2 regions of the Microbacterium shimangi genome follow, and region 1 is predicted to be linked to the other one. Evidence: predicted binding sites of a transcription regulator. Region 1 holds the regulator's gene; the other holds the start of a gene.
What was found. The regulator HrcA, encoded in region 1, represses chaperone genes, less so after heat shock. The targets are predictions, from matches to a motif close to TTNGCACTCGNNNNNNNCGAGTGCNAA.
Positions count from the first base shown of each region.

Region 1 (4,188 bases):
CGCCGCGGCCGCGTCGGTGACGAAGTGGAGCGCCACGGTCAGACGTTGCGGAACCGGTCACGGAGCTTCGCGAAGAGGCCCTGGTGGAACTCGGCCAGGTGCGGTGCGGGCGCCTTGGTGCGTTTCGCGAAGTCTTCGATCAGCGACCGCTCCTTCGCGTCGAGGCGCGTCGGGGTGACCACGTGCACGCCGATGCGCAGGTCTCCGCGCTGGGTGCCTCGCAGGGGCGTGACACCGCGGCCCTTGATCGTGAGCACGTCACCCGACTGCACACCGGCGCGGATCTCGAGGTCGACCGAGCCGTCGAGCGCGGTGATCGCGGTCTCGGTGCCGAGGATCGCGTCGGGCATCGAAACCTCGAGGGTGGCCAGCAGGTCGTCGCCGTCCCGGCTGAAGGTCTCGTGCGGGGCGACGGTCACCTCGAGGTAGAGATCGCCGTTCGGACCACCGGCGGGCCCGACTTCACCCGAACCCGGAAGCTGCAACCGCAGGCCCGTCTCGACTCCCGCGGGGATGTCGACCGACACGGTGCGGCGGGCGCGGACGCGTCCCTGGCCCTGGCAGGTGGCGCAGGGGTAGGGGATGGTCGTGCCGTGCCCCTGGCACGTGCCGCAGGGCTGGTTCGTGACGACGTTTCCGAGGAGGCTTCGGACGGTGCGCTGGATGTGACCGCTGCCGTGGCAGATGTCGCAGGTCACTTCGGAAGTACCGGGCTGGGTGCACGCGCCGTTGCAGGTCTCGCAGAGCACGGCGGTGTCGACCTCGAGGTCGCGGTGCACACCGAAGACGACGTCGTCGAGCTCGAGGGTGACTCGCACGAGGGCGTCCTGTCCGCGTTCGCGCCGCGATCGCGGCCTCGGCCCGCGGCTGCCGCCGCCCCCGCCGCCCGCTCCGCCGAAGAACGTCTCGAAGATGTCGCTGAAGCCGCCGAACCCGGCTGCTCCCCCGCCACCGCCGAAGGCACCGGTGTCACCGCCCATGTCGTAGCGACGGCGCTGTTCGGCGTCGCTCAGGACGTCGTAGGCGTGCGTGACGAGCTTGAACTTCTCGGATGCGTCATCGCCCGGGTTCACGTCGGGGTGAAGCTGGCGGGCGAGACGTCGGTACGCCTTCTTGATATCGTCGGTGCTCGCGTCGCGCGCGACACCGAGGACCTCGTAGTGGTCAGCCACAGTCGCCTTCCTGCCCGCTCGTGGCGGGGATCGTCATGGACGGATGCCGCGTCAGCGGGCGTTCTCGTCGTCTTCGAGCATCCTGGTCAAATGGTGGGCGACGGCGCGAACCGCCGCCAGGTGCGAGGGGTAGTCCATTCGCGTCGGCCCCAGAAGCCCCACGCGGGCTCCGGTGCCGGATGCGTCGTAGTCGCTCGCGAGAACGGACGCCTCGATCAGGCCGAACGGTTCGTTCTCGCGTCCGATGCTGGCCGCCAGCCCTTTCGCGTCGACGACCATCTCGGTCATGAGCTTCAGGAGCGTGACCTGCTCCTCGATCGCCTCCAGCAGCGGGTAGATGCTGCCCCGGAAATCGGACTCACGTCGAGCGAGGGTGGCGGCCCCGGCCATGACGAGACGATCCTGGCGGAACTCCTCGAGCTCTTCGACGAGCACGCGCAGAATCGCGTGCGCGGCAGCATCCACCCCCACCGCCGGCAGGGTCGCGGCTGCGAGGGCTTCGGTGATCCGCTGCGTGGCGTCGCCCACGAGGTGACCGACGACCACGGCAGAGATGCGGGCCCGCAGTTGGATGAGCTCGGCCTCGGTCGGCTCGTCACGGACGAAAGCGATGCGCTGGGAGACCCGCCCGGTGTCGGTGACGACGATCACGAGCAGGCGGCCCGAGCCCAGATCGACCAGCTCGACGTGCGTGACGTTGGCGCGGGCGAACGAGGGGTACTGCACGATCGCGACCTGGCCGGTGAGCTGGGTGAGGGCGCGCACCGTGCGGGCCAGCAGGTCGTCGAGGTCGCCGGAGCCGTCGAGGAAAGACGCGATCGCATTGCGCTGAGCGGGATTCAGAGGCCGGAGGTCTGCGAGATGGTCGACGAAGACGCGGTAACCCTTGTCTGTGGGAATGCGACCCGATGAGGTGTGGGGCGCGGCGATCAACTCTTCGTCTTCGAGCAGCGCCATGTCGTTTCGGATCGTGGCCGCCGACACCCCGAAGGCGTGGCGCTCGACGATCGCCTTGCTACCCACCGGCTCGCGTGTGTCGACGTAGTCCTGCACGATCGCACGGAGAACCTGGAGTCCGCGTTCGCTGACCATGGCTCTCCTCTCGCGTCTCTGGCACTCGTCTGGCGTGAGTGCCAATTCTAGCGGATCGTGCGGGCCGTGGCCGTGGCCATCACGCCGTCAATGCGCGCACCACGGTGTCGGCGAGAAGGCGCCCCCGCCGGGTGAGGACGATGCGCCCCGAGGTGACCGGTCCGCCATCGATGAGTCCGCCGTCGACCAGCGACGCCACCGCGCGTCGGCCCCCGGCGGTGAGCTCGGCGACGGGGAGGCCCTCGCGGATGCGCGAGCGCAGCAGGACCGACTCCAGGTGCCGCGCCCCGGGGTCGGGACGCTCGCGCGCGGCGGCCGGCGACTCCCCCGCGGCGAGCCGTTGCGCGTAAGCCGCCGGATGCTTCACGTTCCACCAGCGCAGGCCCGCGACATGGCTGTGGGCGCCCGGCCCGAATCCCCACCAGTCGGAGCCTCGCCAGTACGCGAGATTGTGCTGTGAGCGCTGGGCGTCGTTGCGCGCCCAGTTCGACACCTCGTACCAGTCGAACCCGGCGGCGGCGAGAAGGTCGTCGGCGAGCTCGTACATGTCGGCCTGCGTGTCGTCGTCGGGGGCGACGACCTCGCCGCGGCGGATCTGCCGGGCGAGCTTCGTGCCGTCCTCGACGATCAGCGCGTAGGCGGAGAGGTGGTCGGGCTCGAGCGCGACGGCCGTCTCGACCGACGCACGCCAGTCGTCGAGCGACTCTCCGGGGGCGCCGTAGATGAGGTCGACGCTGACAGCGAGACCGGCGTCGCGAGCGGCAGAGACGGCGGTCGCCACGTTCTCGGGATCATGCGTCCGATCGAGCGCCGCGAGTACGTGGGGCATCGCCGACTGCATGCCGATAGAGAGGCGGGTGACACCGGATGCTGCGAGCTCGCGCACGACGGCGGGTGTCACGGTGTCGGGATTCGCCTCGACGGTGATCTCGGCGTCGTCTGCCAGGCCGAAGGCTGCCGCCACCCCGTCGAGCATGCGCGCGAGGTCGCCGGCGGGGAGGAGCGTCGGCGTGCCGCCCCCGAAGAAGACCGTCTGTGCGGGACGCACGGCATCCGACCGTTCGAGCACCCGCCGAGCCAGTGTGATCTCGTTGCGCACGGTGTCGGCGTACTGGTCTTGCCGCGCCCCGCGCAGTTCGGTGGCGGTATAGGTGTTGAAGTCGCAATAGCCGCACCGCACCCGGCAAAACGGAACATGCAGATAGACGCTGAAGGGGGTCGACGGGTCGTGCGCGAGATCGTCGGGCAGCGCACCGTCGGGGGGCGCGGGGTCGCCGAGAGGAAGGGCCGACCCCATCAGGCGGGTGTCGTGTACATCGGCGAGATCGCCCGGAAGTACCGGGAGAACAGCTCGCGCCGACGCTGGCGGACCATCGCGGGGAAAAGCCGGTAGAGCAGAGCCACCGGGCGGTCGAACGCCCGCACGGTGAACCAGACCTCGTCGTTCTCGCGCCATTCGAGGAGGAACAGCTCCTCGCCGCTGACGACCGAATCGCCCACGGTACCGAGAGCGAAACCCACGCGCCGAGGATCTTCGATCACCGAGATCACGCGAGCCTCGGCATCGGCGCGATAGCGGCCCGCGTGGCCGCGCAGGTGCACGGTCGTCCCCGGGCCGACGAAGGGGGTTCCGTCGACGTCGAAGCGCTGATCGGAGTCGAGCCTGCTGGGTGCGACCGGGCGACCCTCCCCGTCGTAACCGACGCCGGTGTACGACGGCCCTGCGGCGGGACGCACGTCAGCGATCGTGAGACCGCCCTCGCGCTGCGCCGCCCACGCCAGAAGAGCCTCGCCCGCCGTGGTGAAGCGCTCCTCACCGCTGCCGATGCGCCACGTCTCTTCGGCGGGGATCGACCGCTCGGGCGGATACTGCAGAAGATCGGGGGCCTGGGTGGCGCCGACCGCGGCGTAATCCACCGTCTCG
Region 1 covers NZ_JBIGII010000004.1:593,943-598,130, reverse strand. Annotated here, with positions in the region: gene ACFXQA_RS09750 (16S rRNA (uracil(1498)-N(3))-methyltransferase) at 1-36, opposite strand, end outside; gene dnaJ (molecular chaperone DnaJ) at 39-1,172, opposite strand; gene hrcA (heat-inducible transcriptional repressor HrcA) at 1,224-2,264, opposite strand; gene hemW (radical SAM family heme chaperone HemW) at 2,344-3,561, opposite strand; gene ACFXQA_RS09730 (DUF1990 family protein) at 3,561-4,188, opposite strand, start outside.

Region 2 (4,188 bases), on a different contig from region 1:
TCGAGGGCGGGCGCCGAAAGGCCGGCACTACCGAGGCGCGCCACCGAGAAGATGAGGGAGGCCATGAAGGTATCGCCGGCGCCGATCGTGTCGACGACCGCCACCCTCTCGCCGGGGACCGTGAGTCGCTGCATCGCCGTCGCCACGATGGCTCCGGCACTGCCGAGGGTGACCGCCACCAGGCGAGGCCCGAGGGCGAGGATGGCATCGACGACCGCGTCGAGCGAGGCCCCCGGGTAGAGCCACGCCGCGTCTTCGTCGCTGAGCTTCACCACCGTCGCGAGCCGGGCCGTGTGCTCGAACGCCCGGAAGGCGGGAGCGTGCGCGCCGACGAGCGCCGGGCGGATGTTCGGGTCGAACGTGACCTCTGCGGCGCGCGACGCGCGAAGGGCCTCGCGCACCGACTCGGCGCCCGGCTCGAGGAAGGCGGCCACCGATCCCGTGTGCAGCACCCGCGTCGGCGTGCCGGGCAGGGCAAAGGCGTTCCACGCGAGATCGAACACGTACGACGCCTGACCGTCGGGGCCGATGCGGGCGAGGGCGGTCGACGTCGGCCGCGGCGTGAACGACTCGGGCGCCAGGGTCACCCCCGAATCCTCGAGGTGCGCGAGAATCCGTTCGCCGCGTTCGTCGGAGCCCAGCTGGGTGACGAGCAAGACCGACAGACCCCGGCGCCCGAGCCCCAGGGCGACGTTCGCGGGGCTGCCGCCGACGTGCTCGGAGGTTTCCGCCGACGTCTCGACGATGTCGACGAGCGCCTCACCGATGACGACGACGTCGTAGGCGGGCGTGCCGGTCATCAGCCCGCCTCGACGACCGGGGCGGATGCTGCCTCGACGATCGCCGAGCGGAGGGGCGGCACGTTGGCGGCGTGCGTCTCGACCTCGGGGAACCGTTCGACGGCGGCGACGCGGGGCACGACACTGCCGGCCGCGGAGACGATCCAGCTGCCCACGAGGAGGAAGTCGTCGTTGCCGGCGGTGAGCGGGCCGGTGATCGCGAACGCGCCGTGCGCGGGGGTGGCGAAGGTCACCCGCACGAGGTCGCCGTGGCCGAGCCCGTCGAGCGCGCCACCGACCTCGGGGTCGAAAGTGGGGACGACCTCGGGGATCGACGGATAGATGCGCTGGATCTCGCTGCCCGTGCCGAGGATCACGTCGGCGAGCATGAGCTGGTTGCCCACGCCGGTGCGCACGGTGCCGTCGACGACATACAGGCCGTAGCGCGGTGACCGGATCACCGCGCGAGCGACGTCACCGGCGGAGAGCTCCGAGAGCGCATCCCGGATGTTCTGCACGTCGCGACGCACGCGGGCAGCGGACAGGTGCTCGACGATCTGGGTATCCACCAGACAAGGCTACCGACGCAGACGCCCCGCGGAGCGTCCCGCGGGGCGTCTGCGCGTGAGGGCTCGGCTCAGCTCCGGATCGCCGGCTGCACGTCGGAGTCGTGGCGGACACTCTGCACCTCGACCTTGCGCGGCTTCGCGCGCTCGCTCACGGGGAGGACGACGCTCAGCACGCCGTTGTCGTAGCTGGCAGAGATGCCGGAGGTGTCGACACCCTCGCCGATGCTGAACTGGCGGAGGAAGCTCCCCGCAGGGCGCTCCTGGGTCAGCCACTTCGCACCCTCGATACCGCCAGCGGTGCGCTGCGCGCGGATGGTGAGCAGCTGGCCGTCGACGTCGATGTCGACCGATCCGGGATCGATACCCGGCAGGTCGGCGTTGAGCACGTACCGGTCAGCGTCGCGGTAGAGGTCGACCGGCATCACCCGCAGGTTGGAGCGCGACGACAGCACGCTCCCGGCGAGGCGATCGAGCTCCGCGAAAGGGTCGAAAGTCATTGCCATGATGAATCCATCTCCTTCCGTTTGAGGTTGAGCCCCCTCGGCTCAACTACGGATAAATTAGCACTCCCGACGCGCGAGTGCGCATTCCGATCGCTGAAAAATCGCCGAGAATGAAAGCACTATGACCGCCCCCGCTCGTCCTGCGCGCTCTGTCGGCGTCGTGCTTCCTCGCGACCTTCCGCCCACGGAGGTCATCCCGTTCGCTCAGCGGGCCGAGAGGCTCGGTTTCGACGAACTGTGGGTCGTCGAAGATCTGGGATTCCGGGGCGGCGTCGCCCAGGCTGCGGCGGTGCTGGCCTCGACGACCCGCGTGACGGTGGGCGTCGGCATCCTGCCCGCCGGCGCGCGGAACGTCGCCTTCGCCGCGATGGAGATCGCCACCCTCGCCCAGCTGTTCCCCGGCCGGGTGGTCGTGGGCATCGGGCACGGCATGCCGCAGTGGATGCGCTCGGTCGGGGCATGGCCCGGGAGCCCGCTCACTCTCCTGCGCGAATACACCTCCGCCCTGACGACGCTTCTGCGGGGCGAGCCGGGCCCTCCGGCCGGGAGGTACGTCAACGTGGCGGACGTGCGCCTCGAGTCGGCGCCCGCGACGCCGCCGCCCCTGGTCTGGGGCGTGCGCGGCCCTCGTTCGCTCGCAGCGGCCGGAGCGATCGCCGACGGCGTCGTGCTCGCGGAGCCCGCGACCCCGGAGTACATCCGCGCATCCATCGCCACGGTGTCCGGCGGGGGTGCGGGGTCTCCTACGGCGTCGCTACGGGTCGTGACCTACGACGTCGCAGCGGTCGCCGCGTCGGATGCTGCTGCCCGCGAGCTGGTGCGTCCGGCTCTCGCCGTCGTGGGCGAACCCGACTGGCACCCGCATATCGCACCCCTCGCGTTCGCGGACGAGCTGATCGCACTCCGCGAGCGCGCGGGCACGCCCGAGGCGTTCGCCGCCGCCCTGCCCGACGAGTGGGTCGATGCCCTTGCGCTCGTCGGTACACCCGCGCGCGTGCACGAAGGAATCACCGCCCGGCATCGTGCCGGGGCGACCAGTGTGATCCTCATCCCGGTGGAAGAGGACCGCTCCGCCGGGTTGGAGAACCTCGCCGCCGTCTTGGTCTAGGCCTCGGCGTCGGGCGCAGCACGGCGCGTCGACTGGTCGCGGATCATGCGGGCGATGCTCCCCCGGAGGTGGACGAACGCGTCGAGTTCGCGGGTGGCGACCTGGTCGCGCGGCCGCGGCAGATCGACGTCGATCGTGGCGACGATCGTCGACGGCGACTTCGATAGCACCAGCACCCGGTCGGCGAGGTAGACGCTCTCGTCGATGTCGTGGGTGACGAAGAGGATCGTCATGTCGAATTTCTCCCGCACCGCCAGCATGAGATCTTCGAGCTCGGCACGCGTCTGCGCATCCACCGAGGCGAACGGTTCATCCATCAGCAGGATCTTCGGGCGATAGGCGAGCGCCCGCGCGATCGCGACGCGCTGCTGCATCCCCCCCGACAATTGCCACGGGTACTTCTCGGCCGCGCCCGTCAGCCCGACCGCGTCGAGGCTCTCATCGATGCGCGACTGGCGCTCCTCTTTCGACATCCCGCCGCGCGGCAGCACGAAGGCGATGTTGCCGGCCACCGTCCGCCAGGGGAAGAGCGAGCGGCTGTAGTCCTGGAAGACGAGCGCGAGGTCGCGCGGCACCCCGATCACCGGTTCGCCGCCCAGAAGGACCGTGCCGCGGGTCGGCCGCATGAGACCCGACAGGCACCGCAGCATGGTGGTCTTGCCGCATCCCGAGGGTCCGACGATCGACACGAACGCACCCTGCGGAACCGTGAAATCGAGTCGCCCGATGGCTTCGTGTCGCTGCTTGCCCTCGTAGACGTGGCCGAGGCCCTCGATGGTGAGCAGGTCGGTGGCGGTGGTCGCGATGCTCATGACACTCCTTCTCGTGCGCCCCGGTGCCATCTCGTGACGCGCGATTCCACCAGGGCGAGGATCGCGTTGAGGACGTAGCCGAGGATTCCGAGCAGGAGGATGCCCGACCACATGTCGAGCATCCGGTAGGTGCGCTGGGCGCCCAGGATGATCGAGCCGATACCCTCCTGCGAACCGACCATCTCGGAGATCACCATGACGATGAGGGCGACCGACAGGGCCACCCGCATACCGGCGAAGATCTTCGGGGCAGCACTCGGCAGCACGATCCCGAAGAAGACCTTGCGGCGGTCCATCTCGAACACCCGCGCCGTGTCGAGGTGCAGCGGCTCGACCGAGCGCACACCGTCGATGGTGTTCAGCAGCACCGGCCACACCACCGCGAAGGCGATCAGCGAAACGCGCATCTCGTTGCCG
Region 2 covers NZ_JBIGII010000006.1:87,273-91,460, reverse strand. Annotated here, with positions in the region: gene ACFXQA_RS13340 (carbohydrate kinase family protein) at 1-800, opposite strand, end outside; gene ACFXQA_RS13335 (hypothetical protein) at 800-1,348, opposite strand; gene ACFXQA_RS13330 (Hsp20/alpha crystallin family protein) at 1,417-1,851, opposite strand; gene ACFXQA_RS13325 (LLM class flavin-dependent oxidoreductase) at 1,973-2,959, shown strand; gene ACFXQA_RS13320 (ABC transporter ATP-binding protein) at 2,956-3,771, opposite strand; gene ACFXQA_RS13315 (ABC transporter permease) at 3,768-4,188, opposite strand, start outside.
Region 2: the regulator HrcA is predicted to act here: its motif matches at 1,909-1,935, upstream of ACFXQA_RS13330 (Hsp20/alpha crystallin family protein).